One region of the Microbacterium sp. NPDC090007 genome, then DNA from elsewhere that is predicted to be linked to it. Evidence: predicted binding sites of a transcription regulator. Region 1 holds the regulator's gene; each other region holds the start of a gene.
The links. The regulator HrcA, encoded in region 1, represses chaperone genes, less so after heat shock. The targets are predictions, from matches to a motif close to TTNGCACTCGNNNNNNNCGAGTGCNAA.

Region 1 (10,206 bases):
GAGGAACATCTTCATCTGCTCGGGGGTGGTGTTCTGGGCTTCGTCGAGCACCACGAACGAGTCGTTCAGCGTGCGACCGCGCATGTAGGCCAGGGGCGCGACCTCGATGGTCCCCGTCGCCATGAGCTTCGGGACGATGTCGGGGTCCATCATCTCGTTGAGCGCGTCGTACAGCGGGCGCAGATACGGGTCGATCTTGTCGGTGAGGGTTCCCGGCAGGAACCCGAGCCGCTCCCCCGCCTCGACGGCCGGGCGCGTCAGGATGATGCGATTGACCTCTTTGCGCTGCAGCGCCTGAACCGCTTTGGCCATAGCGAGGTACGTCTTGCCGGTGCCGGCGGGACCGATGCCGAACACGATGGTGTTCTCGTCGATGGCGTCGACGTACTCCTTCTGCCCGGCGGTCTTGGGCCGGATGGTCTTGCCGCGGGACGACAGGATCGCCTCGCCCATGACCTCGGACGGACGGGGCCCGCCGTCGGAGCGCAGCATGCGGTTCGAACTCGACACGTCGGCCGGGTCGAGCCCGTGCCCGGAGCGGGTCATGCTGAGCAGCTCGTCGACGAGCCCGCGCGCCGCGCGGACCTCCGCGGGCCGACCCGAGAGCGTGATCTCGTTGCCGCGCACGTGGACGTCGACGTCGGGGTGCTCCTTCTCGACCACGCGCAGCAGGCGGTCCTGGGGACCGAGCAGCTGCACCATCGCCACTCCGTCGACGGCGATCTGTTCGACGACGGTCTCTTCGGGGGATTCAGCCACCGAGGCTCTTTTCGTTCAGGCCGCCCGCGAGGACATGGGCGTGCACATGGAAGACGGACTGACCGGCGCCCTCGCCGGTGTTGAAGATGAGACGGAAGTCGCCGTCGGCGTGTTCGGCCGCGACCGTGCGGGCGAGACCGATGACCTCGGCGAGCAGCTCCGGATCCGCGGCGGCCAGCTCGGCGACGTCGCGGTACTGAGCGGTCTTGGGGATCACGAGCAGGTGCACCGGTGCCTGCGGGGCGATGTCGCGGATCGCGAAGGCGTTGCCGGTCTCGGCCACGATCTCGGCGGGGATCTCGCCCTGCAGGATGCGGGTGAAGATCGACGGTTCGCTCATGGCATCCAGTCTAGTGACGGCCCCCAACACCCAGGCCCGGTGCCGTGTCGGGGCGCCGCTCGACATCCTGTTCGGGGCGGAACAGTCGTGCCCCAGGGCGTGCGATCCGCCCCGAGACAGAGGGACGGGCGCGGGCGACCGGCGTCACGGCGACGCTCACCAGCGGCCGTGCGCCGCCGACAGCACCGAGATGGCCGCGGCCCCCGCGGTGGACGTGCGCAGCACGGTGTCACCCAGGCGCACGAGGTGCGCGCCGGCTTTCTGCAACGCCTCGAGCTCCTCGGGGGCGATCCCGCCCTCGGGGCCCACCACGAGCACGACATCTCGATCTGCCGGCGGGGTCACCTCGGTCAGACGGGCGGATGCCGACGGTTCCAGCACCAGCACGGTGGACGTCCCCGCGCGTCGAACGAGATCGGCGGTCCGGGCGAGGGTCTCGACCTCGGGGATCCACGCGCGATGCGCCTGCTTGGCCGCCTCGCGCACGATGGTGCGCCAGCGCGCGAGACCCTTCTCGGCCTTGGCATCCCACCGCGACACGCTGCGGGCGGCCTGCCACGGCACGATCGCATCGACACCGAGCTCGGTCGCCGCCTGCACCGCGAGCTCGTCGCGGTCGCCCTTCGCGAGGGCCTGCACCAGCACGAAGCGCGGCGCCGATCCGGGTCGCTCCTCGCGCGCCGTCACCCGGACGTCGACCCGTTTGGGGGTCGCAGCGACGACGGTCCCCGACAGCCACGCGCCGCGGCCGTCGCCCAGGGTGACGGCCTCGTCGACGCGCACGCGCCGGACGGCGGCGGCGTGATGCGCTTCAGCCCCTTCGAGGACCACGGTCTCGCCCGGACGAGCGGATCCCGCCGCGTCGGTGACGAAGTGCAGAGCCACGATCAGTGCCGGAAGCGGTCGCGGAACTTGCTGAACATCCCCTGCTGGTGCTCCGCCAGACGGGGCTTGGGAGCCTTGGTGCGCTTGGCGAACTCCTCGATGAGGGCACGTTCCTTGTGGTCGAGCCGCGTGGGCGTGACCACGTGCACCCCGACCTTGAGGTCGCCGCGCTGGCTGCCGCGCAACGGCGTGATGCCGCGGCCCTTGATGGTCAGCACATCGCCGGATTGCACGCCCGGACGCACGTCGAGGTCGACACCGCCGTCGAGGGACTCGATCGTCGTGGTGGCGCCGAGGATGGCATCCGGCATCGACACTTCGAGCGTGGCCACGAGGTCGTCGCCGTCGCGGCTGAACGCGTCGTGCGCCTCGACGGTGATCTCGAGGTAGAGGTCGCCGTTGGGGCCGCCGGCGGGTCCGACCTCGCCCGAGCCCGGGAGCTGCAGGCGCAGACCCGACTCGACGCCGGCGGGGATGTCCACCGAGACGGTGCGACGGGCGCGGACGCGGCCCTGACCCTGGCACGTGCCGCACGGGTAGGGGATGGTCGTGCCGTGCCCGTGGCAGACGGTGCAGGGCTGGCTCGTCACGACGTTGCCCAGCAGGCTGCGCACGGTGCGCTGCACGTGACCCGAACCGTGGCAGATGTCGCAGGTGACCTCGCTCGTGCCGGGCTGCGTGCACGAGCCCTGGCAGGTCTCGCACAGCACCGCTGTGTCGACCTCGAGGTCGCGGTGCGTGCCGAAGACGACGTCGCCGAGCTGCAGGGTGACGCGCACGAGAGCGTCCTGGCCGCGTTCGCGACGCGAGCGCGGACGTGGGCCGCGACCCCCACCGCCCTGCGCTCCCCCGCCGAAGAACGTCTCGAAGATGTCGCTGAAGCCGCCGAAGCCGGCCGCTCCCCCGCCGCCGAACGGGCTCTGGTCGCCCCCCATGTCGTAACGGCGTCGCTGTTCGGGGTCGCTCAGCACGTCGTACGCGTGCGTCACGAGCTTGAAGCGCTCGGACGCGTCCTCGCCCGGGTTGACATCGGGGTGCAACTGGCGTGCCAGACGCCGGTAGGCCTTCTTGATGTCTTCGGGGCTGGCGTCGCGCTCGACGCCCAGGACCTCGTAGTGGTCAGCCACAATCGCCTTCCTGCCCGCTCACGCGGGGTTGATTCTCTTCGGGGATGCCGTCACCGCGCGCTGTCGTCGTCTTCGAGCATCCGGGTCAGATAGTGCGCGACGGCGCGGACCGCCGCGAGGTTGGAGGAGTAATCCATGCGGGTCGGTCCGAGCAGCCCCACGCGGGCGCCGCCGGTCGAGCCGTCGTACCGACTCGCGAGCACCGAGGCCTCGATGAGACCGAACGGCTCGTTCTCGCGACCGATGCTCGCCGACAGCCCCTTCTCGTCGGCCACCATCTCGCTCATGAGCCGCAGCAGAGTCACCTGCTCCTCGATGGCTTCGAGCAGAGGATAGATGCTGCCGCGGAAGTCGGACTCGCGCTTGGCGAGGGTCGCCGCCCCCGCCATGACGAGGCGGTCCTGGCGGAACTCCTCGAGCTCCTCGCCCACGACGCGCAGCACGGCGTCGGCGATCGCGTCCAGCACGACTCCCGGGCGCGGACCGTCGGCCAGGGCTTCGGCCACACGCTGCGCGCTCTCGGCGACCCCGCGGCCCACGACGACGGTGCCCACGCGGGCGCGCAGCTGCGCGATGTCGGCCTCGCCCGGTTCGACGGGGGCGAAGGCGATGCGCTGAGAGACGCGGCCGGTGTCGGTGACCAGGATGACGAGCACCCGCGGGCCGCCGAGGGCGACCAGCTCGACATGCGTGACGTTCGCGCGCGCGAACGAGGGGTATTGCACGATCGCGACCTGACCGGTGAGCTGCGTCAGGGCACGGACCGTGCGCGCGAGCAGGTCGTCGAGGTCGCCGGCCTCGTCGAGGAACGACGTGATCGCACTGCGCTGCGCGGTCGAGAGCGGGCGCAGCTCGGCGAGGTGGTCGACGAAGACGCGGTAGCCCTTGTCGGTGGGGACGCGCCCCGACGAGGTGTGCGGGGCGACGATGAGGTCTTCGTCCTCGAGCAGTGCCATGTCGTTGCGGATGGTGGCGGCCGACACCCCGAAGGCGTGACGCTCGACGATCGCCTTGCTGCCGACCGGCTCACGGGTGTCGACGTAGTCCTGCACGATCGCGCGCAGCACTTGAAGACCGCGTTCGGACACCATGTGCTGCTCCTCCCGTTTGGCACTCGGCTCGACTGAGTGCCAATTCTACGACGAACGCCTGTCAGGTGCGTCGAGCGGCTCGCGGGCGGCGGCGGTGCCCTGCGCGCCGCGCTCCCCCGCGAGCCGCGCTCCTCTGCTGGCCGCGCTCGTCTGCTGGCCGCGGTCCCCTGCGGGCCGTGCTCCCCCGCGATAAACGCGATTTGTGGCGAGAAACGCGGCCTCGCACCGTTTATCAGCACGAACGGCGTTTATCGAGGGTCGGCGGGGGCGCGCCGCGCGGCGCCCACGCGATGGCGAGAGGCCGCCGATCAGGCCGTCAGCGCTCTCACGACGGCATCGGCCAGCAGGCGTCCGCGGCGGGTGAGCACGACGCGGCCGCGCACGGCATCCGTCCCCTCGATCAGGCCGTCGGCGATGAGGGATGCCACGGCCTTGCGGCCCTCGCCGAGGAGCTCGGACACGGCCAGGCCCTCGCGGATGCGGCTGCGCAGGAGCACCGACTCGAGCCGCCGCGCGGTCTCGTCGGGGCGCTCGCGGGCCGCCGCGGGCGACTCGGAGGCGGCGAGGCGCTGCGCGTAGGCGGCGGGGTGCTTGACGTTCCACCAGCGCAGGCCCGCGACATGGCTGTGCGCGCCGGGCCCGAACCCCCACCAATCCGTCCCGCGCCAGTAGGCGAGGTTGTGCCGGGAGCGGTGGGCGACGCCCCGCGACCAGTTGGACACCTCGTACCAGTCGTAGCCGGCCGCGCCGAGCAGATCGTCGGCCAGTTCGTACATGTCGGCCTGCAGATCGTCGTCGGGCATGGCGACGGCGCCCGAGCGGATCTGACGGGCGAGCTTGGTCCCGTCCTCGACGATCAGCGCATAGGCCGAGACGTGGTCGGGCTCGAGCGCCGTGGCGGTCTCGAGCGAGGCGCGCCAGTCCTCGAGCGACTCCCCCGGCGCCCCGTAGATGAGGTCGACCGAGACGTCCAGGCCCGCTCCCCGGGCCGCGGACACGGCGGTCGCGACGTTCTTCGGATCGTGCGTGCGGTCGAGGGCGGCGAGCACATGCGGCCGGGCGGACTGCATGCCGATCGACAGCCGGGTGACCCCCGCCGCCGCGAGCGTATCGACGACGCGGTCGTCGACGGTGTCGGGGTTGGCTTCGACCGTGACCTCGGCGCCGTCGGCGATTCCGAAGCCCTCGCGCACGGCATCCAGCATGCGGGCCAGATCCCCCGCGGGAAGCAGCGTCGGCGTGCCGCCGCCGAAGAACACGGTGGATGCCGCCCGCCGGCCCCCCGCGGCATCCATCACCCCGGCAGCCAGGCGCACCTCGGCGGCGAGGGTGTCGGCGAAGTCGTCCTGACGGGCGCCGCGCAACTCGCTCGCGGTGTAGGTGTTGAAGTCGCAGTAGCCGCAGCGCACCCGGCAGAACGGGACGTGCAGGTACACACCGAAGTCGGTCGACGCCTCGATCGCCAAGTCGTCGGGCAGTCGTCCGTCGACCGGGGCGGGGTCGCCGAGCGGCAGAGGACCGCCCATCAGGAGGCGTACAACGGCGAGATCGCGCGCAGGTATCGCGTGAACAGCGCCTTACGGCGACGGCGCACCCGGCTCGTGAACAGCCGGTAGGTGGGGGCGGTCGGACGATCGAACGCGCGGACGACGAACCAGACCTCGTCGTTCTCGCGCCACTCGATCGCGAAGAGCTCCTCGCCGCTGACGATCGAATGACCGACCGTGCCGAGGAGGAATCCGACGCGACGGGGCTCCTCGAAGACCGAGATCACGCGCAGCTCGGCGTCGGCGCGGTGGCCGTCGACCTTGCCGTGCAGGCGCACCCCGGTGCCGGGGCTGACGAACGGGGTGCCGTCGGCGGCGAAGCGCTGCTCGGCCTCGAGGCTGCTCGGCGCGACGGGGGCGCCCTCGGCGTCGAACCCGACACCGGAGTATCCGGAATTGGATGCCGGGCGCACGTCGGTGATGCTCAGCTCGCCGGCACGCAGCGGCGCCCACGACAGCAGCAGCTCGGTGGCCGCGACGAATCGCTCCTCGCCACTGCCGATACGCCACGCGTCTTCGGCGGGAAGGGAGTTCTCGGGCGGATACTGCATGAGGTCGTGGGCCTGGGTGGCCCCGACCGCCGCGTAGTCGACCGTGTCGTCCGTGAAGTTCTGCCGGCGCATGATCTCCAGTCTCGGGGAAGCGGATGGGAGGGAGGTGAGCGCCGCTACTTCTTGGTCTCGACGTCGCCGGACAGGGCGGCGATGAAGGCCTCTTGCGGCACCTCGACGCGGCCCACCATCTTCATGCGCTTCTTGCCCTCTTTCTGCTTCTCGAGCAGCTTGCGCTTTCGCGTGATGTCACCGCCGTAGCACTTGGCGAGGACGTCCTTGCGGATCGCGCGGATGGTCTCGCGCGCGATGATGCGGGCACCGATGGCCGCCTGGATGGGCACTTCGAACTGCTGGCGCGGGATGAGCTTGCGCAGACGTTCGGCCATGAGGGTGCCGTAGGCGTAGGCCTTCTCGCGGTGCACGATCGAGCTGAACGCGTCGACCTTGTCGCCCTGCAGCAGGATGTCGACCTTGACCAGGTCGGCGGTCTGCTGGCCGGCCGGTTCGTAGTCGAGGCTCGCGTACCCCTGCGTGCGGCTCTTGAGGTGGTCGAAGAAATCGAACACGATCTCGCCGAGGGGCATGTGGTAGCGCAGCTCGACGCGGTCCTCGCTGAGGTAGTCCATGCCGAGCAGCGTGCCGCGGCGCGACTGGCAGAGCTCCATGACGGTGCCCACGTAGTCCTTGGGCAACAGGATGCCGACCTTGACGATCGGCTCCGACACCGAGGCGACGCGCCCGTCGGGGTACTCGCTGGGGTTGGTGACCGAGACGGTGTCACCCGTGTCGGTGGTGACCTCGTACGTCACCGACGGCGCGGTGGTGATGAGGTCGAGACCGAATTCGCGCGAGAGGCGCTCGGTGATGATCTCGAGGTGCAGCAGGCCGAGGAAGCCGCAGCGGAAGCCGAAACCGAGCGCGACCGAGGTCTCGGGCTCGTACTGCAGCGAGGCGTCGGACAGCTTGAGCTTGTCGAGCGCTTCGCGCAGTTCGGCGTAATCGCTGCCGTCGATCGGGTAGATGCCCGAGAAGACCATGGGCTTCGGGTCGGTGTACCCGGGCAGGGCGTCGGTCGCGGGCTTGCGGTGCGTGGTGATCGTGTCGCCGACCTTCGACTGGCGCACGTCCTTCACGCCGGTGATGAGGTAGCCCACCTCGCCCACGCCCAGTCCCTTGGTGGGCACCGGCTCCGGGCTCGAGACGCCGATCTCGAGGGCCTCGTGGGTCGCGCCCGTCGACATCATCTGCAGGCGCTCGCGCGGCTGGAGCGACCCGTCGATCATGCGCACGTAGGTGACCACGCCGCGGTACGCGTCGTACACCGAGTCGAAGATCATCGCGCGCGCGGGGGCTTCGGCATTGCCGACCGGGGCGGGGATCTTCTCGACGATGAGGTCGAGCAGCTCTTCGACGCCCATACCCGTCTTGCCGCTGACGCGCAGCACGTCGGCGGGGTCGCCGCCGATGAGGCCGGCGAGCTCGGCCGCGTACTTGTCGGGGTCGGCCGCGGGCAGGTCGATCTTGTTCAGCACCGGGATGATCGTCAGATCGTTCTCGAGGGCGAGGTACAGGTTGGCCAGCGTCTGGGCCTCGATGCCCTGGGCGGCGTCGACGAGCAGGATCGCCCCCTCGCACGCGGCGAGCGAGCGGCTGACCTCGTACGTGAAGTCGACGTGACCGGGCGTGTCGATCATGTTGAGGGCGAAGGTGCCGTCGGCCGTGGCCCACGGCATCCGCACCGCCTGCGACTTGATCGTGATGCCGCGCTCGCGCTCGATGTCCATGCGGTCGAGGTACTGCGCCCGCATGTCGCGGTCGCTGACGACGCCGGTGATCTGCAGCATGCGGTCGGCCAACGTCGACTTGCCGTGGTCGATGTGGGCGATGATGCAGAAGTTGCGGATCTGCGCCGGCGGGGTGGCGGACGGCTCGAGGGGCTTCAGGGCGCGCGGTGACATGTTCCGTCGATTCTACGGTGGCGCGCCGACATCGCCGTCCCCGAGGGGCGACTCCGTGGCATTCCGGCTCTTTTACAGTGGATGCCATGACGGTCCAGGTCGTGCTCGTGCACGGCATCCGCACGTCGGCGTCGATGTGGCGTGCGCAGCTCGCGCATCTCGCGCGGCGCGGCAATCCGGCCACCGCCGTCGACCTGCCCGGCCACGGCACGCGCCGCGGCGAGGAGTTCACTCTCGACGAGGCGTTCGCCACGATCGATCGGGCGGTGCAGGATGCCGCCGCCCGCGGCCCCGTGCTGCTCGTCGGGCACTCGATGGGCGGCCTGCTGTCGATCGACTACGTCGGGCGTGAGAAGCCCCCGCCGGTCGCGGCGTTCGTCGCGGCATCCTGCACCTCTCTCCCCCGCGGCGTGGGGCTGGCGGCGTACCGGTTCTTGGCGCGCCGTTTCGACAGCCTGCCCGACCGGGGACTCGGACTGACCAATCGGGTGCTCGATCGCACGCTGCCGCCCGAGACGCGATCGGACTTCGGGGCCGGGGGGTACGCGTTCGACGCCCAGGACACCGCGTTGGCGTCGCTGTCGACGCTGGACCTGCTGGCGGCGCTGCGTCGGATCGACATCCCGCTGTGGTTCGTCAACGGGCAATGGGACCAGCTGCGCGCGAACGAGAAGCTCTTCACCACCGTCGCCGCCCGCGCCGAGCTCATCGTCGTGCCCCGCACGACGCACCTCGTCACCGCGATGCGGCCCCGCGTGTTCAACGCGCTGCTGGAGGTGGCGCTCACCACCGTCGAGGCATCGACCTGATAGACTCGGCCCTTGGCTTGCGTGTGGGGTTTTTCCCGACCTCCACGACCGCCGGTGCAGCGCCCCTCTACCGCTCGCCCGGCACTTCCAACACTCACTCAAACGAAAGACCGTCGACGTGGCGAACATCAAGTCGCAGATCAAGCGCAACAAGACCAACGAGAAGGCGCACGAGCGCAACAAGGCCGTCAAGAGCGAGCTGAAGACGCACGTGCGTCGCGCCCGCCAGGCCGTCCTGGCCGGTGACAAGGAAGCCGCCGAGAAGGCGCTCGCCCTGGCCGGCAAGAAGCTCGACAAGGCCGTGAGCAAGGGTGTCATCCACCAGAACCAGGCCGCGAACCGCAAGTCGGCCATCGCGAAGCAGGTCAACGCTCTCTGAGCCGCAGCCGTTTCGACAGCCCGTCCCGCATCGCGGGGCGGGCTTCGTCGTTGGGGGCGGGTCCGGGCGGTGCGAGGTGGACGCGCGGGCGTCGACCGGCCTCGGGCAGACACAACGGCGGGAGTCGTCGCCGACACGCCGTGTGACGGGCGCGCGTAGCGGCGTGTCGGCCGACGGGCCCGCCGTGGTGTACGCGCGCCGGCGGGAAAGTGGGCGCGCGGGCGGGCGGGTGGACGCCGGCGCGTGGGCGGGTGGGCGCAGGCGCGCGGGCGGGCGAGTGGACGCCGGCGCGTGGGCGGGTGGGCGCAGGCGCGCGGCGGGTGCTCAGTCGCCGTACGGCGCGCGGGTCGCGATCACCGTGACCATGCGTTCGAGGGCGAAGACGGCATCCCGCGATGCTCCCTTGACCTCGGCGTCGGCGCGGGCCGTGGCGTGGATGGCCATGCCCAGGGTGTTGCCGGTCCAGCCGACGAGGTCGCGGCGCGCGCGGTCGACCTGCCAGTCCTTCATCCCCAGGCGTGACGCGAGCATCGACGAGGACTCGCGGGTGCCGGCGACACGGGCCATGGTCCGCAGCTTCATGGCGACGGCGGCGACCAGGGGGACGGGGTCGGCTCCGGATGCCAGGGCGTGGCGCAACGCGAGGAGCGCCGGCCCGTACTGCCCGGCGATGGCGGTGTCGGCGACGGTGAAGGCCGAGGTCTCGACGCGGCCGCCGTAGTAGCGCTCGACGATGCGCTCGTCGATGTCGCCGGGG
Region 2 (10,206 bases), on a different contig from region 1:
GCCGCTGGCCAGCGGCCTGCTCTCGGGCAAGTACTCGCGCTCCACCACGTTCGCCGAGAACGACCACCGCTCGTACAACCGCAACGGCGAGGCGTTCGACAAGGGCGAGACCTTCTCGGGCGTGCCCTTCGACGAGGGCGTCGCCGCGGCCGACGAGCTCAAGGCGGCCCTTCCCGAGGGCGTGTCGCTGCCCGCGGCCACCCTCGCCTGGATCGCCTCGCGCGAAGGGGTGACGAGCGTCATCCCCGGCGCCCGCTCCGTGCCGCAGGCCGCGGCCAACGCCGACGCGGCCGCCCTGCTCGACGGCGGGTTCGATCTCGCCGCCTTCGACGCCCTCGTGCGCGAGGTCTACGACCGCCGGCTGCGGGCCGAGATCCACCCGCAGTGGTGAACCCGGCCTGAGGGGGGCCGCGGCATCTCCCACGCGAACGACGAAGCCGGGCCCCGACGGGACCCGGCTTCGTCGATGAGAAGACGTCAGCTGACGTCGCCGCGCCAGGCGCCCGACTCGGCACCACGCGACTCGATGTACTTCTTGAAGTTCTCGAGGTCCTTCTTCACCGAGTGGTCGTCGGCGCCGAGGACGGCACCGGCCTTCTCGAGCAGACCCGTGGGCTCCCAGTCGATCTGGACCGTGACGCGGGTCTCGGCGTCCGACAGGCGGTGGAAGGTGACGACGCCGGCGTGGTTCTCGTCGCCGCCGACGCTGTTCCACGCGACGCGCTCGTCGGGGTGCTGCTCGGTGATCTCGGCGTCGAACTCGCGCTCCGCGCCGGCGATCTTGACCTTCCAGTGCGTGAGCGTGTCGCTCTTCTGCGTGATGGACTCGACGAAGCTCATGAAGTGCGGGAACTCCTCGAACTGCGTCCACTGGTTGTACGCGACGCGGACGGGAACGTCGACGTCGATGGTTTCGATGACCTGTGCCATGGTGTCCTCTTCTCGTATGTCTTCCGGGGCTGTCTTCAGTCTTGGCGGGATGCCGCGGGCCTGCCCCCGGGGTTGAGGGATCGGCTTCCGTGCCCTATGGGCGGGGTGCCCGTGCGTCCCGCGCCGGGCGCGTCTCAGGCGAGCCCGCGCAGGATCAGGTGCCAGTACACCCAGGGCAGCACGCGCCGGTCCGCGATCCACGTCGATCGGCGCTCGCGGTAGAGCGATCGCCAGAACGGGACCGTGGGCCGCAGGCGCCCCCGTCGGTCGAACTCGGCGAACACCACCGTTCCGCGCGAGACGGTGAACGGCACGACGCTGTACCCGTCGTAGTGCGAGGTCGGCTCGCGTCCCGCCAGCACGGCGGTCAGGTTCTTCACGAGCGTCTTCGCCTGCTGGCGGATGGCTCCGCCCGACGGGCGCGTGGCGACCCGCGCCGCATCGCCGACCGCCCACACCTCGGGATACCGCACGTGCCGGAGGGTCTCGGGGTCCACGTCGACCAATCCGTGCGGATCGTCGGATGCCGCCAGCCCACTGCCGGCGATCCACTCGGGCGCCCGCTGCGGCGGCACCGCGTGCAGCACGTCGTAGGCCAGCGTCTCGCGCGTCTGGCCGTGTCCGATCTCGAGGGTGCGGGTCGCGGCATCCACCGACCGCAGTACCCGGCTGTATCTCACCTCGATGCCGTACTCGTCGAGCTTCCGCTGGAGTTCGCGGTCGATGGCGGGGATGCCGAAGGGCAGCGGATCGGGGCAGACGAACACCACGCGGATGTCGTCGCGCACCCCGATCGCCCGCCACCAGTCGCATGCGAGGTACATGGGCTTCTGGGCCGCGGCGCCGCACGAGGCCGGCTCGGGCGGCTGCGTGAACACGACCGTTCCCGTGCGCAGGTCGCGCAGCACCGGCGAGGCCTTGGCGGCGAGGGAGAAGTCGTAGTTCGACACGCCCTCGGGGGCGTCCATCGCCCCGGTGAGTCCGGGCACCTGCTCCCAGGCCATGCGCAGTCCCGCGCAGACGACGAGCTGGTCGTAATCGATGCGCCCGCCCGACACGAGGTGCACGCGACGAGCGGCGGCATCCACCGTGAAGACCTCGTCTCGCAGCCAGCGCACACCCGGCGGGATGACGTCGGCCTGGGCGCGCACGGCGGAGGAGGCGCGTGCCGCCCCGCCCGCGATGTGCGACTGCAGCGGTGCGTAGACGTGCCGTTCGCGGGGTTCGATGACGGTGACCTCTCCCGCGCGGGCGCGCTGCAGTCGGCCGGCTGTCGAGAGCCCGGCGTTGCCGCCGCCGATGATCACGATGCGGGGGGCGGTGCCCGGGGGCCCGGGCGGGGCGGAGTCGTGCATGGGCGTCCTCTCGTCCGTCTCACGGTGCGTCGGGGTGACCGGTTGCACCAGCGCCTTGACACCGACGCCCGCGGGCCGGACTTCCGGGGGGCCGGGCGCGCGCTCGTCAGAGAGGGAGGCGGCGGGGGCCTGTCAAGGGTCGGGGTCGCGGGCGTGAGGGGACGTTGGATGGGAGGACCGCCGCACCCGGCGGCATCCCGCGTCCGACGGAAGGACCCCCATGAGCGACGCTTCGATCGACCCGACCCCCGACGCGACCACCCCCGCCGCCGACACCGGCATCGCGGGCGTGCAGCCGTTGCGCGACGGCGACACCTCGATCGAGCCCGATCCAGCGCTCGACCCCGCGCAGGCGGAGTGGGATGCCACGACCGCGCTCGACGAGGGCGCAGACCCCGACGACATCAACCCCGCCACGGCGACGGGTGCCGATCCGGCCGAGATCGACGACGCCGGCAGCGAGATCCCGTTCGAGGATCTGCACGCCGAGGCCACCGGCACCGACTCGCAGGGCGAGGACCCGGGAGTGGTCGAACTGGGAGAAGAGGGTCAGGGCGACCTCGCCCCCGAAGACCTCTGACGAACGCGCGATGCCCCGGCCCCCTCGAGGGGACCGGGGCATCGGCGTGTGCGGTGGGCGTGCGTCCGCGGTCGCGGACGACTGCCGTGCCTACTGCTCGATGGGCTGGGGCGTGCTCTCGTGCGCCTCGATCACGCCGTCGCCGTCGTCGGTGGACACCGAGATGCGGCGCGGCTTGGCCTTCTCGCTGACCGGGATGGTCACCGACAGGACGCCGTTGCGGTAGGCGGCGCTGATGCGCTCGGTGTCGATGCCCTGGCCGAGGTTGAGCTGGCGGACGAAGGAAGCCGTCTCGCGTTCGCGCGTGATCCACTTGACGCCCTCGCCCGAGCCGAGCGTCCGTTCGGCGCGGATCGTCAGCAGCTGCCCGTCGACGTCGATGTCGACCGAGCCGGGGTCGGCACCGGGCAGATCGGCGGCGAGGACGTAGTGGTCGCCGTCGCGGTAGAGGTCCATCGGCATTCGGCGGGGGCCGCCGCCGCGACGGGCGTCCAGGAGCGTGGACGCGAGGCGGTCGAGGTCGCGGAAGGGGTCGTAGGTGGCCATGGTCGTTTCTCCTTTGCGAATCGGCCCGGATGCGGCATCCGGGGTCTGAAGTTGAGTCGGTGCGACTCAACTGCGAGGAAGATTAGCACTCGCGGCGGTCGAGTGCCAAGACCCCGTCGGTGCCGCGTCCGACGGGCCGCGATAACGTCGTCAGCGTGACGGATGCCGGGAAAGAGACGTCGGTGATCCGAGCGCTGTGGGGAGCGACCCACCCCGGACCGACCCTCGTGGTCACCCTGCTGTCGCTGGCGCTCGGTCTCGCGGCGGGACTGGAACCGTTGCGGCTGCTCGTGCTGGTGGGGGCGGTATTCACCGGACAGGTCTCGGTGGGGCTGTCCAACGACGCGATCGACGGGGCACGCGACGCCGCCGTCGGGCGCACCGACAAGCCCATCGCGGGCGGCACGCTGACCGCCGAGCGCGCCCTGACCGTCGCGATCGGCGCCGTCGTCGTCGCCGTCGCGCTGTCGCTGCCGCTCGGACCCGGCCTGCTGGCCGCGCACGCCCTCGCCCTGGCCTCGGCGTGGGCCTACAACGCGGGGCTGAAGTCGACGCCGTTCTCGATCGCGCCGTTCCTGCTGAGCTTCGGGTTGTTCCCGTCGTTCGCGACGCTGTCGGACGGGACGCCGACGCTCGCGCCCGCGTGGGCGACCCTCGCCGGGGCCGCTCTCGGTGCGGCCGTGCACCTGACCAACGTCGTGCGCGACCTGGACGACGACCGGCGGACCGGGGTGCGGGGGTTGCCGCACCGCCTGGGGGCGCGCGCCTCGGTGCTGATCGCGGCCGCGGGAATCGTCGCGGGCGCGCTCGCCGTGCTCGTGGGGACCGGGCGCGGCGTCGGGTTCTTCGCGGTGGTCGTCGCGGTCGCCGTCGCCGTGATCGTGCGGGTGCTGGTGCGCCCCCCGGGGCGGGCGGTGTTCCAGCTGACGATGCTGGCGGCGCTGGTGCTGGCGGTGCAACTCGTCGTCGCCTGACCCGGTGTGCGCGGCTGCCCGCGCGGTGCGGGGTGCGGTGTGCGCGATCGGGTGCACGGTGCGATGTGCGCGGCGGTGCGGGGCGCGGTGCGCGCGATCGGGTGCACGGTGCGATGTGCGCGGCGGTGCGGGGCGCGGTGCGCGCGGCTTCCCGCGCGGTGCGGCGCCGAAGCCGAGGGCTGTCAGGTGCCGCGCGCGGCGCGGTCGAACCGCATCGCGTAGGCCCGCGTGAACGCCGCGCCCCCGGGACCGCGCAGCAGCGCGCGCAGGGCCGTCGTCCGCGCGTGATGCGCGCTCGGCGCCGCGGCCCGTCCGAGCAACGTGTTCAGCAGCGCCAGGCGCGCCGCATGCCGCGCCGAGGCGAGGCGGTCGCGCTCCCAGGTTGCGAGGCCGGCGTCGTCGCCCGTCCGCACCCACGGTGCGAGCAGGGGCGCGAGGGTCAACGCATCGAGAAGGCCCAGGTTCATCCCCTGCCCGCCGATCGGACTCACCTCGTGCGCCGCGTCGCCGACCACGACGATCCGGCCGCGCCGCAGAGCGGGGGCCACCGCGCGCCGCACCCCGAAGGTCGACGCCCCCGCGACCTCGACCTCGATCCCCGCGCGCGACGCGACCGCGTCACGGAGGAACACATCGGCATCCGCGATCTCGGCGGCGCCGGCCCAGGCGACGAGCCGCCGGCGCCCGTCCGGAAGGGGGAACGACTCCACCACTCCGCCGCGTTCCAGGTGCACCCGGGCGACCGGGCCGCCCGCCGCCTCGACGTCGGCCATCGCATAGCGATCGCGATAGTGGCGCGTGCGTATCGCGCCGGGGCGGTAGACGAGACCGCGTCCGGACCACCCGGATGCCACCACCACCGCGCCCGCGCGCCATTCCCCGCCCGCGGCGGTGACGGCCCGCACCCCCGCCCGGTCCTCGTGCAGGGCGACGACGTCGACGCCGCGGCGCACGGGTGGGGCGAGGGCGGTGAGCACCTCGAGGGTGTCGGACTGCGGAAGGGCCGCCACGTACGGGTGTCGCGCGCGCAGGCGGTCGAAGCGGATCGCGGCGACCACGCGGCCGTCTGCGCGCGCCTCACCGCGTCCGATGCGCACGGCGCGCGAGCGGATGCCGTCGGTGGCGCCGGAGGCCTCGAGCAGGGTCAGCGCGGGGGAGTGGATGCCGATGGCCCGCGTCCCGCCGCCCACGGCGTCGCGGCGGTCGACGATCTCGACGTCCACACCGCGTGCGCGCAGGTCGGCCGCGAGGGCGAGGCCGACCGGCCCCGCCCCGACGACGAGCACCTCCGTCATCGCGCGCCCCGGGAGTCGGCGCTGCCGCCCGGCGCACGTCCCCGGGCGACGGCGAGCACCCGGAAGGGCGCGGGGGTCTGCACCCGCCACGGCGGTCCGAGTGCCGCGGCGAGCTCGGGCGCGCGGTAGCTGCGCCGGATTGAGCGTAGGCCGTCCACGCGCAGGAACGTGCCGGCCGCGAGCGGAGCGATGCCCACCGCGTACAGGCCGTAGGCGAGGCGGCCACGGGCGATGTCGGCGTGGAGCACCGCGCCGCGCGAGAGCGCGCGCGAGTCCTCGGCGAAGCAGCGCAGCGCGCCGGCGTCGAGATGGTGCAGGACGTGGTTGGACAGGACCAGGTCGAACGCGTCGCCGGCGGCCAGCAGGTCGGCCGACCCCTGCGCGGTGAACCGCACGCCCGGGCGCGATCGCCGGCGGGCGGCGTCGAGGGCGCGGGCGTCGGGGTCGGCGCCCACCCACTCCACCTCGAGGCCGTCGCGCCGCGCGAGGGCGGCGAGACGCACGACGACGTCTCCGCCGCCACAGCCCAGGTCGAGCACGCGAGCCGGGCGGCCCAGGGCCCGCAGCTCGGGCCGCACGCGCGTGCGGTAGAGGTGCCCCCACGCCGAGACGAGGCGGTTCACCAGGTCGAAGCGGCGGTAGGTGGCCGCGAGCGCCCGGGGATCGCAGTCGGGGTCGTCCATCAGTTCGGTGAGCGCCGTGTCGCGCCGGGCCAGTCCGGTGCTCACGCGTCCGCGCGGCGCCGGGTGAGGGTCGCCGCCTCCACGGTCAGCCCGGGACCGAAGGCGAGGGCGGCGACGCGGGCGCCGTCGGCGAGGGCTGGGGCGTCGAGCAGATCGCGCAGGATGAACAGCAGGGTGGCGCTGGACATGTTGCCGTGCTGACGCAGGACCGCGCGCGAGGGGCCGAGGGCCGCGGCATCCAGGTGCAGGGCGTTCTCGACGCGGTCCAGGATGCTGCGCCCGCCCGGGTGCACGGCCCACGCGTCGACGTCGGCGAGATCGCCCAGGACGTCGGCGGCGATCGCGGAGATCTCGCGGCCGATGATCCGCGGCACCTCGGGCGTCAGGGTCATCTGAAAGCCCGAGTCGCCGACGGTCCAGGCCATGTCCTTCTCTCCGTCGTCGGTCACGTGGGTGGCGAAGCCCGCGAGGTCGAAGCCCGCCTGCGACGATGCCGAGGATGCCACGACCGCGGCCCCCGCTCCGTCGGCGAACACCGAGGCCGCGACGATCTGATCGGGGTGCGACGAGGTCTGCCAGTGCAGCGAGCACAGCTCGCAGCAGACCACGAGGACCACGGCGTCCGGGGTGTCGCCGACGATCCGCGCGGCCAGGCGCAGTGCGGGGATGGCCGCGGCGCAGCCGATGAAGCCGAGGTGGTAGCGCTCGACCGTGGGGGAGAGGCCGAGGTCGCGGACGAGGTGGTAGTCGGGTCCGGGCGCGAACATGCCCGTGCACGACACGGTGACGACGTGGGTGACGGCCGAGGCGGCGTACGCGGAACCCTCGAGCGCCGCCCGGGCGGCCGCGGCGAACAGGGGCGGTGCCGCGCGTCGGTACTCGTCGTTGCGGGCTCCGGTCGGCGGCATCAGCAGCGTGTCCCCGTCGCGGACGGCCAGGCCGTCTCCGGTGGCACCCGCCAGCTGGGGCAGGACGACGTGCCGGGCGTCGATGGCGGCGGCGTCGAACGCCGCCCCCACCAGGCGCTGGCTCTTGCGATCGAACCCCGGCTGCGCGGCGAACAGGTCGCGCAGTGTCGATTGGGTGACGCGGGTGTCGGGCAGAGCCGTGCCGATCGACACGATGCGGGCGGTCATGCCTCACTGTAGACACGCTTTGCCGGCCCGGGCGCGGGGATGGTGCCGGCGTCGTGCCGTGTCTAGGGTGCGACCCGCCCCCGCGCTCAGGCGGCGAGGGCGTCCGAGAGCAGCAGTCCCGAGATCGCCGCGCGGTAGTCCTCGACCATGCGACGCCGGTCGAGCCGGCCACGGGCGCCGAGGGCGGCGGCACGCATCGCGGACCGCCGCATCAGCGCGTCGTCCCACGCCCCGGCGATGGCGTCCTCGTCGCGCGCGGTCACCAGGCCGAAGCCCGAGACCATGCGGGCGGCGTCGCCGACGTCGGTGGTGACGGGAACGGCCCCGGATGCCGCCCCCTCGACGAGGCAGAGCGGCGAGGCCTCGCCGAAGGCGCTGGTGAGCGCGACGACGTCGGCGATCCGGTACAGCTCCGGCATGTCCTCGCGCAGGCCCAGGGCGTGCACCGGCACGGCGTCGTCGACGCCGCTGTCGTCGACCAGAGCGCGGAAGGCGGCATTGTCGTGCGTCATTCCCGAACCGCACATCACGTAGTGCGTCCCGGGTGTGCGGCGGGCGTGCCGGGCGACCGCGCGCAGGAACAGTCCCGGGTCCTTCATGGCGTCGAAACGGGCCGCGAGCAGAACCACCGGGGCGGACTCCGGGATGCCGAGACCCGCGCGGGTCCGGCGACGCTCGGCCCGCGTGCCCGGGCGGAACCGGCGGGTGTCGATGCCGTTGTCGATCACCCACGCGTCGCGGGCGACGACACCGGCGCGCGCGTAGGCGGACGACGTCGATTCCGCGCAGGCGATGGTGGCGGTCACGGCGCCAGAGGCCGCGGCATCCACCAGCCAGCCGAGCGCGGGACCGGAGTGCGTCGGATCGGAGCGGTGCAGGCACGCCGCGAGGGGGCGGTCGGGGAGCATCCCCGCGCGCTGGAGGGCGACGATGAGGCTGAGGGGCTGCTCCTTGAGCGACAGCACCACGTCGGCCGCGGAGATGAGGTGCGCGGCGCGCTCGAGCTCGGCGGCGGTGAAGTCCTCGGGGGCGGCGGGGCGGTCTCCCGCGACGCGGTCGAAGGTGTCGATGGCGACCCCCGCGTCGCGCAGACGCCGGAACCGTGTGTCGTCGTGGGCGAACTGCAGTGACGCGTCGCGTCGAGCGGCGGAGGTGAGCGAGAGCACCGCGTGCTCCTGCGCCCCGCGGTGGGACAGTCCCGCCACGACATCGGAATGCAGGATCCGCGCGCCACCGGCGAAGAAGCCTTCGTAGAGCGACAGCACACGGACGGGTCGGGTCATCGGGATCGCCTTCGCAGCCGGGGACGGAGGACCGCGGGTGCGGTCGTCCCATGCTGGAGGGAGAACCCCGGGCGGCGGGTTACGCCGTGGGGACCATCGTGTGAACGCCCGGCCACCGATCCGTTCGCCCGGAACGAGCCGACGCGCCGGATCCTGGGGGAAGGGGCCGACGCGTCGGGGTGGGGGCGCGGGTGTCAGGAGCGGGGCGCGACCGCCGTCTTCCCGCCCGCGTCGCGGCCTCGCGACCAGAACCGGCGCGATGTCGTGCGCGGGGGGTGTCCGTCGTCCGAGCGCGGCATGATGCCGTTGCCCATGGCCGTCGACATCGCGATGCTCCACACCGAGCCCGTCTGCTGTCCGCCCTGCTGTCCGTAGATCATGGTCTTCTCCTCGCTCCCGTCTCCCGACGGGATGTGCGCCCGCATGTCGGCGGGTCGTCGTGGTCCAGTGATAACCCCCGATCGCGATCGGCCGGACCCGCTTGACAACGGGGGGAGAGTGCGCAGGGCCCCGTGATGACGCGGGTCGAACGGGTCGTCGCGCGGCGCGGCACGGGCGGCCGTGCGCAGTGGGTACGATCATGGGTCGTGCAGACGTCCCCCGACATGATCAGGCCGATGCCCGCGGACTCGGCCCTGCTGCGCGCGCTCCTGGCGTACGGCGAAGCGCGCCGCACCGCCGTCATCGACGCGCGACGAGAGTTGTCGCTGAACGAGCTCGACGCCCGCGCACTGCTGTTCATCGCCCAGAACCCCGGCGCACGACCCTCGCATGTGCGCGATCACCTCGGCATCACCTCGGCGGGGGTGACGACCCTCATCGACCGGCTCGTGCAGCGCGAAGCGGTCCGCCGTGATCTCGATGACGAGGACCGGCGCGTCAACCACCTCACCGTGGTGGTCGATTTGGCCGCGGAGCCGTGGTGCCGCCTGCGCTCCTTCGACGACGACATCGAGGTCGCGATCGCCGCTCTGGACCCGGCCGAGGCGAACCGCGTCGCGGGCGTCATCGACGCGCTGACGGCCGCCGCATCTCGCTGACGGGCGCCGACGCGCGCGTCGACCGCCGCGGGCGTGGGCGCCGACCCACACGTCGACCGCCGCGGGCGTCGCCGCGCGACAGGGCCCGTCGATCGCAGATCGACTGCGCATCGCGGCCTTCTATTCGCGCACGGCGTCCTCAACCGACGGAATGCGCGATCGCGATGCCGCGCCCGATACGGTGAATGCGGGTGGGGGGCGTTCGGAGTCGTCGGAATTCGACTGAATTGCTGCGTGAGAGCGTTCTCATATCTGCAGGGGCCCTCGCAGGCAATGGTCTTGCCGCACATTCTCGGACGATTTAGGAAACTCGCGTGGAGCATACGAACATCGAGACACGCGACGCCGAGACCGTCGAGCGTCTGTGGCAGACCATCGTGCCCG
Region 3 (10,206 bases), on a different contig from region 1:
ACAACGCCTCGCTCGCCGCCGCGTCCGGCATCAACGTCGACCGCGTCATCCGCATCGTGTGGGTTCTCGCGGGTGCCCTGACGGGCCTGTCGGGCGTGTTGTACGGCCTCTACCGCGGCGTCACGTGGGACATGGGCTTCGCGATCCTGCTGCTGCTCTTCGCCGCCGTGACGCTGGGCGGTCTCGGCAGCGCCTTCGGCGCCCTGGTGGGTTCGCTGATCATCGGCATCATCACGGAACTGTCCACCATCGTCATCCCGCCGGACCTCCGGTACGCGGTGGCCCTGATCGTGCTCATCGGCGTGCTGCTCTTCCGGCCGCAGGGTGTGCTCGGTCGTAAAGAGCGGATCGGCTGAGGAAAGACGACATGGACTGGCTTTCGATCTTCAACAACGCCGCGGGCGAGCTCATCAGCCCGACCACCGCGGCATACGCCCTGGCCGCGATCGGCCTGAGCGTCCACTTCGGCTACGCGGGACTGCTCAACTTCGGTCAGGCGGGCTTCATGGCCGTCGGCGCCTACGCCTTCGCCATCGCCACGCTCTCGTTCGCGGCGCCCGTGTGGCTCGCGATCCTCGTCGCGATCGTGGCGTCGGTGCTGTTCGCGTTCCTGCTCGGCATCCCGACCCTGCGTCTGCGGGCGGACTACCTGGCCATCGTCACCATCGCCGCCGCCGAGATCGTGCGGTACGTGGTCTCGACCGTGGGCCTGACCGACATCACCGGCGGCTCGCAGGGCCTGAACGGCTACAACCGCGAGTTCCAGGCCATCAACCCGCTGCCCGCCGGCACCTACGGCATCGGCCCGTGGACCTACTCGGCCAACGACTGGTGGGTGCGCGTGTTCGGCTGGGGTCTCGTGCTCATCGCAACCCTTCTGGTGTACCTGCTCATGCGCAGCCCCTGGGGTCGCGTGGTCAAGGGCATCCGAGAGGACGAGGATGCCGTGCGCAGCCTCGGCAAGAACGTCTACTCGTACAAGATGCAGGCGCTCGTGCTCGGCGGTGTCATGGGCGGTCTCGCGGGTGTGGTGTTCATCCTCCCCCGCGCGGTGCAGCCGGGTAACTACGGAACGGCGCTGACGTTCTTCATCTGGACCGCCCTGCTGCTCGGTGGGGCGGCGACCCTGCTCGGCCCCATCGTCGGCTCGATGCTGTTCTGGGTGCTGCTGTCGCTGTCGAACGGCATCATCGTGGGACTGCGGGATGTCGGCATCCTGGGCTTCATGTCCAGCACGCAGACCGGCCAGGTGCGCTTCATCCTCGTCGGCATCGGGCTCATGCTCCTGGTGATCTTCCGGCCACAGGGCATCTTCGGCAACAAGAAGGAGCTGTCGTTCAATGTCTGACACGACTGTCACCCACCCGCTCGTCAAGGGCGAGGTCCGACCCGGTTGCGCGAAGGTCGACCCGATCGTCGTCGCCGACGGCGTCACCCGCCAGTTCGGCGGCCTCAAGGCCGTGGACGTCGAGCACCTCGAGATCCCGCGCGGCCAGATCACAGCCCTCATCGGTCCGAACGGCGCGGGCAAGACCACGCTGTTCAATCTGCTCACCGGCTTCGACAAGCCCAACACGGGCCGGTGGAGCTTCGAAGGCTCCAACCTCGCCAACGTCCCCGCGTTCAAGGTCTCGCGCAAGGGCATGGTCCGCACCTTCCAGCTGACCAAGTCGCTCGGCCGCCTCACGGTGCTGCAGAACATGCTGCTGGGCGCTCGCGGGCAGAAGGGCGAGAACATCTTCCGCGCCCTGGTCCCCTCGATCTGGCGTTCGCAGGAGAAGGACAACACCGAGCGCGCCGACGATCTGCTGCGCCGCTTCAAACTGGATGCCAAGCGCGAGGATTTCGCCGCCTCGCTGTCGGGTGGACAGCGCAAGCTGCTCGAGATGGCCCGGGCCCTCATGAGCGACCCGAAGCTCGTCATGCTCGACGAGCCGATGGCCGGCGTGAACCCCGCACTGACGCAGAGCCTGCTCGGGCACATCCTCGACCTGAAGAAGGAGGGGATGAGCGTGCTCTTCGTCGAGCACGACATGCACATGGTGCGCCACATCTCGGACTGGGTCGTGGTGATGGCCGAAGGCCGCGTGGTGGCCGAAGGGCCGCCCGAGACGGTGATGACCGATCAGGCCGTGATCGACGCGTACCTGGGTGCGCACCACGACACCGACCTGGGCGACATGACGACGTCCCAGCTCGAGACCATCCAGGCCGAAGCCGCCGCCGAGGCGGAGGCGGAGCTCATCGCCGACGAGAAGGACGGGAAGCTCTGATGACCGACACCGCCACCGCCACGCGCACCCCGGTGCTGCGCACCGACGACCTCGTCGCCGGATACCTGCCCGGCGTCAACATCCTCAACGGGTGCACCGTGGACGCCTACCAGGGCGATCTGATCGGCATCATCGGCCCCAACGGCGCGGGCAAGTCGACCCTGCTGAAGGCCATCTTCGGCCAGGTGAAGATCCGCGGCGGAGCCGTGCTGCTCAACGGCGAGGACATCACCTCGCTCAAGGCCGACAAGCTCGTCGCCAAGGGCGTCGGCATGGTGCCCCAGAACAACAACGTGTTCCCGAGCCTGTCGATCGAGGAGAACCTGCAGATGGGTCTCTTCCAACGGCCCAAGGTGTTCGCCGAGCGCTTCGAGTTCGTCTCGGGGTTGTTCCCCGAACTCGCCAAGCGACGCAAGCAGCGGGCCGGGTCGCTCTCGGGCGGTGAGCGTCAGATGGTCGCGATGGGTCGCGCCCTCATGATGGACCCGTCGGTGCTGCTGCTCGACGAGCCGTCGGCCGGCCTGTCGCCCGTCCGCCAGGACGAGACGTTCCTGCGCGTGGCCGAGATCAACCGCGCCGGCGTGACGATCATCATGGTCGAGCAGAACGCCCGGCGCTGCCTGCAGATCTGCCACCGCGCGTACGTGCTCGACCAGGGCAAGGACGCGTACACCGGGACCGGCCGCGAGCTGCTCACCGACCCCCGCGTGATCGAGCTGTACCTGGGCACCCTGGCCGCCGACGAGGATGCCAAGCGCGACGGCAGCAAGAACCCGCACGCCGAGTAACTCCGGCTCAGACGAGTGCCCCGCGGCTCCGGCCGCGGGGCACTCGTGGTTTCCGGGGGGCTTCAGCGCGCTGCTCGCCCGACGCGCCAGGCCGGGCGGTCCTCCGCGTCACGCGACGGCACAGGCGCCCCGCGGCCGCCGGCACGCGTGTGAGCGCCGTGTGCCCCTGGCGAGCGCCTGCGAGGCGCACAGAGCCCGGAACAGTCGCCCGGGCCAGCGCGCCGCACCTTCCCGCCGCACTCGTCCGCGATGCGGTCCCCCCGCTCCAACCCGCTTGGGCGTCCAAGACTCGCCGCGCCGGAGATGCACGTGCGACGTGTCGTGGACGCTCAACCAGGGGTGTGGTCACGCGTGAGCGGAGTGTCCGAGAAACGCCGCCCCGCCGTCTCACGTGCGGCGTGTCGTGGACGCTCGACGAAGTGTGTGAGCACCCGCTCCACAACGCGAAGAGGCCCGGATTCTCGCGGATCCGGGCCTCTCTGGGGTTCAGGTCACTCGTTGAGCGAGCCGAACTCCGTGTTCAACAGCGCGTACTTGTTGTCGGCGCCGTACTGGTAGATGCCGATGTACGCCTCGGTGGGGTCACCGTTGCCGTCGAAGGTGATCGGACCCGAGACACCGTCGTAGTCGATGTCCGTGCCCTCGTTGATCAGCGCGAGGCAGTCCGCGAAGGTGGTGCACTTCTCGCCCCCACCCGTGACCGACTCCAGGTTGTCGCGGATGGCCGTACCCGAGTCGTCCTTGGCCTGAGCGGCGGCGAGTGCGGCCACGATGACGGCGTCGTAGGACTCCGGAGCGTAGCTGAAGTCGGTCAACGCGGAATCGACCTCTTTCAGGCGGCTCTGGAACTCGGTGTCGGCCGGGTTACCGGGCAGCGTGCCCTTCGCACCCTCGAGCGTGCCGGCGGGGAACTCGTACGAGTTCGACAGGTTGCCGTCGACGAAGTAGACCTTCGACGCGGCGTAGCCCTGGGTGCTCACCAGCTGCGGGATGATCGAGGACGTCTCTTCGAACGCGATGACGGCGATGGCGTCGGGCTGCGACGCGAGCACCTCGTCGACCTGCGACGTGAAGACGGTGTCACCCGGGTTGTAGGGGACGGCAGCCGAGACCTCGCCACCGGCGGCCTCGATGGCCGTGGTCGCGTTGTCCTTGAGGCCGATGCCGTAGGGGTCGTTGATGTAGATGATGCCGACGTTCGCCGCGCCGTCACCGACCATCAGGTTGCCCAGAACCCGACCCTGCAGCACGTCGGAGGGCGCGGTGCGCCAGTAATAGCCGTCGTCGGCGTAGGTGGTGAAGTCGGGCGAGGTGTTGGCCGGCGAGATCTGGACGATCCCGGCGTTGACCAGCTGATCGATGAACGTGAACGACACGCCCGACGACGCCGCACCGATGACGACGTCGGCACCGGCGTCGACGAGCTCGGTGGCCGACTGCGTGGCGATGTCGGTGGTGGTGTCACCGGAGTCGCGCTCGGTCAGCTCGGTCGTGAAGGGGAACGCGTCGCCCGTGGCCTCGATGTCCTGGACCGCGAGCTTGACACCGGCGACCTCGGGCGGGCCGAGGAAGGCGAGGTTACCCGTGGCCGGGAGGATCGTGCCGACGTGGAACGTACCGTCGGCCGTGGACGTGGCGCCCCCGCCGGAGGATGCGCTGGGGGCGGCGGCGTCGCTGCCGCCGCCGGCGCAGCCGGCGAGGACGAGCGCGCTGGCGCCGACCAGGGCGATACCGCCGAGGATGCGGGCGCTGCGCGTGCGCGGGAAGACGTTCATAGTGCTCCTTGCTGTGAATGAACGTTCGGCGAGCCATCGGGTCACCTGGTGTCCCCAACCTAATCGGGTGCAGGTTTTGCGCATGTTGCCGTTCGTTAACGATGTGCGTCAGCGGGGTCACGGGCCCATAACGGTTCCGCCGGGACGGCGCCGGACACGCTAGGCGCCGCGCGCGAAAGTCCGCCGCGCGCAGCGTACGGCCGCTCAGACCGGTTCGGCGACGTCCTGGACCACGGCACGGTTCCGACGCGCGGCCACGAGGGAGTCCGCGCTCAGAATGACCAACGCCACCCAGACCAGTCCGAAGCCGATCCAGCGCTCGGTCGTCATGGGCTCCTGCAGCACCCAGACTCCGATGACGAACTGGATGATGGGCGCGATGAACTGCAGCAGGCCGATGACCGTGAGCGGAACCCGGCGCGCTCCGGACGCGAACAGCAGCAACGGCACCGCCGTGACGGCCCCGGCCAGCAGCAGCAGGCCGGTGTGCAGCGCACCGGCGGTACCCAGGGTGATACCGGTCGTGCTCGCCACCACGGCGAGTTGGATGCCGGCCACCGGCAACAGCCAGAACGACTCCAACGTCAGTCCGCTCACGGCATCCACCGAGGGCCCGATCTGCTTCTTCACCAGACCGTAGAGGCCGAACGAGAACGCCAGGGTCAGGGCAATCCAGGGGAAGGCGCCATAGCCGACCACGATGATGACGACCGCCAGCACCGCGATGCCCACCGCGACCCACGGCAGAGGGCGCAGACGCTCGCGCAGGACGAGCACCCCGAGCAGCACGGTCACGATCGGGTTGATGAAGTAGCCCAGGCTCGTCTCGATCACGTGCTCGTTCAACGCGCCGTAAAGGTAGGTCTGCCAGTTGACGTAGATGAGGACGCCGGCCAGAGCGGTCAACGCCATCAGGCGGGGCTGGCGCACGATGCGCAGGAATGCGGGCCACGCGCGCAGCAGCGTCAGCAACAGCAGACAGAAGGCGAACGCGAAGACGATGCGCCACGCCACGACCTCGAACGCCCCGGTCGGCTTGAGCTGCAGGAAGTAGAGGGGCAGCACGCCCCACAGCAGGTAGGCGCCGAGGGCGTACAGGGCACCGCGGGTGCTCCCGCCGGTCGGGGCGGCAGGGGACGGGGTCACCGATTCAGCCTACGCGCGCCCGTCCACGCGCGGCCGTCGTCCGCCCGTCCTTTTCCTGCCATCATGCGGCCGAGAAAAGCGAAGACCCCGGATGCCGTGGCATCCGGGGTCTTCATACGTGTTGCGATCAGCGGACGACGACCGCCAGGACGTCGCGGGCCGAGAGCACGAGGTACTCTTCGGCGCCGAACTTGACCTCGGTGCCGCCGTACTTGCTGTAGAGCACGCGGTCGCCGACGGCGACGTCGAGGGGGACACGGTTGCCGTTGTCGTCGATGCGGCCGGGGCCGACGGCGACGACTTCGCCCTCCTGCGGCTTCTCTTTGGCGGTGTCGGGGATGACGAGACCACTCGCGGTGGTCTGCTCAGCCTCGACCTGCTTGATGACGATGCGGTCCTCGAGCGGCTTGATGGAAACCGACACGGTCTACCTCTTCTTTCTCGTTACAGAAGACTTTTCAGCACTCCCGCGGGGAGAGTGCTAATGCGAGTGTAGAGAAGCGCTGGCACTCACGCAACGCGAGTGCCAGCACCTTCCGGCCTTGATGCGCTGGTCCGAGCCGGGATCCGCAGGCCGTCGCGGCCACGTCATCGCCCGCGGACTCACTCGCTTTATCACAGCCCGTCCTGCCGCGTCACCCACCCTTTCATCCGGTTCCCAGGTGTGACACACTCATGACACCAGCGCCGATGGGTACAGGGGGTATGCATCGGCGGATTACAAAAGGGGCTCGTCGTCGAGCCCGGGGAATCGGGGGATTCGGGGACGTTTCGGCGTACCCGATCGCCCTCGGGGGGTCGAATTACATGGCAACGCCGTACTTCTTGGCGATCGATGTCGGAACGAGCAGGACGGCGGCTGCGACTGCGCGCACCGCCCCTGACGGTGCTCTGGTGGCTGCCCCGCTGCCCCTGGGGCGCAACGCCGACAACACGCCGACGACGGTCTTCGTCTCGGACAGCGGCCTGCTGTTCGGCGATGCGGCGGAGCGGCGCGGCACCGCCCAACCCGAGCGTCTCGTACGCGAATTCAAGCGTCGCATCGGCGACGATGTGCCCATCGTCGCGGGCGACCGCCGCTTCTCACCCCAAGACCTCTACGCCCTCATGGTCGGCTGGGTCATCGGCACCGCCGTCGAGCGCGAGGGTCAGCACCCCGCCGGCATCGCCGTCTCGGTCCCGGTGACGTGGGGCGAGTACCGCACGAGACTGGTGCAGGACGCCGTCGGCCGCCTGGGATGGAACGACGTCCAAGTCATCACCGAGCCCGAGGCCGCGGCCCGTCACTACGAATCGACGCATCCCCTCGACATCGGCCGCGCCCTCGCGGTCTACGACTTCGGCGGCGGCACGTTCGACACCGTCATCCTCCAGAAGACCATCGACGGCCGCGTGGACTTCGTCGGCGCACCGGTCGGCATCCCGGATCTGGGTGGCGCCGATTTCGACGACATCGTCCTGCGCCACACGGTGAAGGCCGCGGGGATCCCCGCCTCGGCCCTGACCTCGGTCTCGACCGACCCCGGTATGCGCATGGCCCTGGCATCGCTGCGCCGAGAGTGCGTGGACGCGAAGGAATCGCTCTCCTTCGACGGCGAGGCCGTCGTGCCCGTCCTGATCGGCGAGGGTCACGGCGCGGTGCGTCTGACGCGGGCCGAGTTCGAAGACATGATCGAGCCCGAGATCGAGCGCACCGTCGAGGTGCTCGAGATGGCACTGAAGCAGTCCGGCTTGACCCCCGAGGACCTCGACGCGATCCTGCTCACCGGCGGTACCTCGCGCATCCCGCGGGTCGCGCAGCTGCTCTCCGAGCGGTTCGACCGCCCCATCGCGGTCGACGCCGACCCGAAGGCCATCATCGCCCTGGGCGCGGCACGCACGGCCGCGGGCGTCGCAGCGGGAGAGTTCGTGCCGGTGGCCCTGACCGCCGTCGACGCCCGTGACGACATCGACGACGATGACGACGACGACGCGATCGACGACCTCGGTTTCACCGCCACTCGTGCCGAGAAGCGCGCGCCGTGGTTTCGCCGCGTCCCCGCCACGGCCTACGTCGCCGCCGGCGTGACGGCGCTGGCCGTCGGCGTCGGTGTCGTGAGCGTTCCCGCCATGGGTGTCGGCATCCTGGCCCGCTCCGGCGTCGGCATCACCTCGCAGCCCCTCGCCGCCAACGACGAGGTGACCCTGTTCGAGCCGCTGGACCTGCCCTCGTCGCCGCCCGCGAGCATCGCGGCCCCGGGAGTCGCCCCCGCCGTCGAGCAGCCCGCCGCGCCCGAGGCTGCGGCACCGGGCGCATCCGAGCCGTCCGCGAAGAGCACTTCCCGCCCGCGCACGCCGCAGCGCCTCACCCCGCGCACCGCCGAGGAGCGCACCCCCTCGATGGCCCCGCAGCAGAACGGCGGCGGAGGCGGCGGCGGTCAGTCCAACCCCGCCCCGGCGCAGCCCGCTCAGCAGCAGCCGGCGCAGCAGCAGCCTTCGAGCTCCGCGCCGTCCAGCTCGACCGACCCGTCGACCAACCCTCCGGTCGACCCGTCGCCCTCGGAGACCGCGACCACGGAGCCCTCGACCCAGCCTCCCGCGACGCAGGAACCGACCCCGTCCGAGACGACCCCGACCGAGACCCCGTCCGAGACGACTCCTCCCGCGACCCAGGAGCCCGTCGAGACGACGTCGCCGCCCGCGGAGACGACCTCGCCGCCCGCCGAGACGACCTCGCCCGAGCCCACGGCCACCGCCAGCGACATCCCGGCCTGATCCGCCGCCGGAACGAGAGCACACATCGATGTCGATCTCGAAGACGACCACGGAGGCGGCGCACGGCGACCTCGAGGCACTGCTGCTGCCGCGCGGCGCGCGCGCCCTCCTCGACGCGTACACCGACACGCCCGCACCGCTCCCCCTCGCGGTGATCGGGACGGCGGGTTCGGGCAAGTCGCGCGTCCTGCGTCACGTGTTCGCCGCGCTGCGCGCGGCGGACGCCTCGCCGGTGGTCCTGACCCATGCCGCAGACCTGCCCACCGACGATGGCGCGATCGTGCTCGTCGACGACGCGCATCTGCTCGATGATGCGGTGCTGTCGCAGCTGTCCGAACGGCTGCACGCGGGCACCGCGACGGTACTGCTGTCGACCCGGCCCGATCCGGCATCCCTCGTCCTGCGCGCCCTGCTGGACGACATCGAGCGGCATCAGCCGCCGGTGCTGCTCGGGCACGTGTCGGTCGCCGATGTCCTCGCCCACCTGGGCACCGCGCCCTCCACCGCCTGCCGCGACTGCGTGTCGACCCTGTTCACGGCGACCGGCGGTCTGGCGTGGCTGACGGCCGAGGCCCTCGCTCTGCACGGTGACGCGTTCTGCGACGGGCGGTGCGACCGCGAAGAGATCACCCGGTCGCTCCACGACATGATCTCGCACCGCATCGACTCCCTCGAGCCCTCTCTGCGTCTCGCGGTCGAGGCGCTGTGCCTCGATGAGCGGTCCGCGTTGGATGCCGCCCTGGGAGCCGCCTGCGCCGCGGGGTACGACGCCGGGCTGCTGCAGCGCGGCGGACGCACCGTCCCGGTCGTCCGCGAAGCGGTGCGCGCGCGCGTGACGCCCGACCGGCTGCTCGCCCTCTACTCGGCGCGGATGGTGAAGGACGCCTCGTCCGTCCAGGCGCTGCTGGGCGGGGTGACCGATGCCCGTGTCGCCGCGGCCCTGCTCGCGGACGGCGATCGCGAGCTGTCCCGTGACCCCCGCCGAGCCGCTGAGCTCTTCGACGCCGCCGATCGCGCCGGGGCTTCGCCGCGCGATCTGCCCCTGCGCCGCGCCCGCGCCGCGTGGGCCGTCGGAGACGTGGATGCCGCGGGTGCCTTCGTGGACGCACTGCTCGCCGCACCCGACGCCCCGGGAGACGAGGCGCTCGACATGGCCGCGGCCGTCTGGGCCATGCGCGGCGACATCAGCCTGGGCGCCCAGGTGTACGCCGGAGGGGTGCCGGAAACCGCGGAGAGCCGCGCGAAGTGGTTGGTCGCGGCCGTGGCCTCGGGACACCCCGACCCCGCCGACGCTCCGGTCGGTGCGCCGGCCCGTTCGATCCCCACCGCTCACGGCGTCTCACTCGACCTGCTCTCGCGGGGTCTGCGATCGTCGCTGGACGCCACGGAGCGGGACGGCCTGCAGGACCTCGTCCGCGCGAGCGAGATGTACACCGCGTCCGGATCGGACGCCCCGCTGCCCGAACTGCC

Region 2: the regulator HrcA is predicted to act here: its motif matches at 3,494-3,520, upstream of ACIPVB_RS10295 (Hsp20/alpha crystallin family protein).
Region 3: the regulator HrcA is predicted to act here: its motif matches at 6,486-6,512, upstream of groES (co-chaperone GroES).

The regions. Positions count from the first base shown of each region.
Region 1 covers NZ_JBIVFV010000003.1:331,011-341,216, forward strand. Annotated here, with positions in the region: gene ACIPVB_RS12815 (PhoH family protein) at 1-702, opposite strand, end outside; gene ACIPVB_RS12820 (HIT domain-containing protein) at 752-1,099, opposite strand; gene ACIPVB_RS12825 (16S rRNA (uracil(1498)-N(3))-methyltransferase) at 1,256-1,984, opposite strand; gene dnaJ (molecular chaperone DnaJ) at 1,987-3,111, opposite strand; gene hrcA (heat-inducible transcriptional repressor HrcA) at 3,162-4,202, opposite strand; gene hemW (radical SAM family heme chaperone HemW) at 4,511-5,728, opposite strand; gene ACIPVB_RS12845 (DUF1990 family protein) at 5,728-6,372, opposite strand; gene lepA (translation elongation factor 4) at 6,417-8,261, opposite strand; gene ACIPVB_RS12855 (alpha/beta fold hydrolase) at 8,348-9,070, shown strand; gene rpsT (30S ribosomal protein S20) at 9,189-9,449, shown strand; gene holA (DNA polymerase III subunit delta) at 9,774-10,206, opposite strand, start outside.
Region 2 covers NZ_JBIVFV010000002.1:375,766-385,971, reverse strand. Annotated here, with positions in the region: gene ACIPVB_RS10315 (aldo/keto reductase) at 1-391, shown strand, start outside; gene ACIPVB_RS10310 (SRPBCC family protein) at 478-930, opposite strand; gene ACIPVB_RS10305 (NAD(P)/FAD-dependent oxidoreductase) at 1,065-2,285, opposite strand; gene ACIPVB_RS10300 (sugar ABC transporter ATPase) at 2,506-2,865, shown strand; gene ACIPVB_RS10295 (Hsp20/alpha crystallin family protein) at 2,956-3,411, opposite strand; gene ACIPVB_RS10290 (UbiA family prenyltransferase) at 3,567-4,385, shown strand; gene ACIPVB_RS10285 (FAD-dependent oxidoreductase) at 4,568-5,680, opposite strand; gene ACIPVB_RS10280 (methyltransferase domain-containing protein) at 5,677-6,363, opposite strand; gene ACIPVB_RS10275 (type III polyketide synthase) at 6,405-7,499, opposite strand; gene ACIPVB_RS10270 (glycosyltransferase) at 7,586-8,782, opposite strand; gene ACIPVB_RS10265 (hypothetical protein) at 8,977-9,162, opposite strand; gene ACIPVB_RS10260 (MarR family transcriptional regulator) at 9,400-9,822, shown strand; gene ACIPVB_RS10255 (helix-turn-helix transcriptional regulator) at 10,137-10,206, shown strand, end outside.
Region 3 covers NZ_JBIVFV010000001.1:1,099,126-1,109,331, reverse strand. Annotated here, with positions in the region: gene ACIPVB_RS05215 (branched-chain amino acid ABC transporter permease) at 1-356, shown strand, start outside; gene ACIPVB_RS05210 (branched-chain amino acid ABC transporter permease) at 368-1,348, shown strand; gene ACIPVB_RS05205 (ABC transporter ATP-binding protein) at 1,341-2,273, shown strand; gene ACIPVB_RS05200 (ABC transporter ATP-binding protein) at 2,273-3,061, shown strand; gene ACIPVB_RS05195 (ABC transporter substrate-binding protein) at 3,553-4,836, opposite strand; gene rarD (EamA family transporter RarD) at 5,041-5,982, opposite strand; gene groES (co-chaperone GroES) at 6,110-6,406, opposite strand; gene ACIPVB_RS05180 (Hsp70 family protein) at 6,877-8,736, shown strand; gene ACIPVB_RS05175 (LuxR C-terminal-related transcriptional regulator) at 8,765-10,206, shown strand, end outside.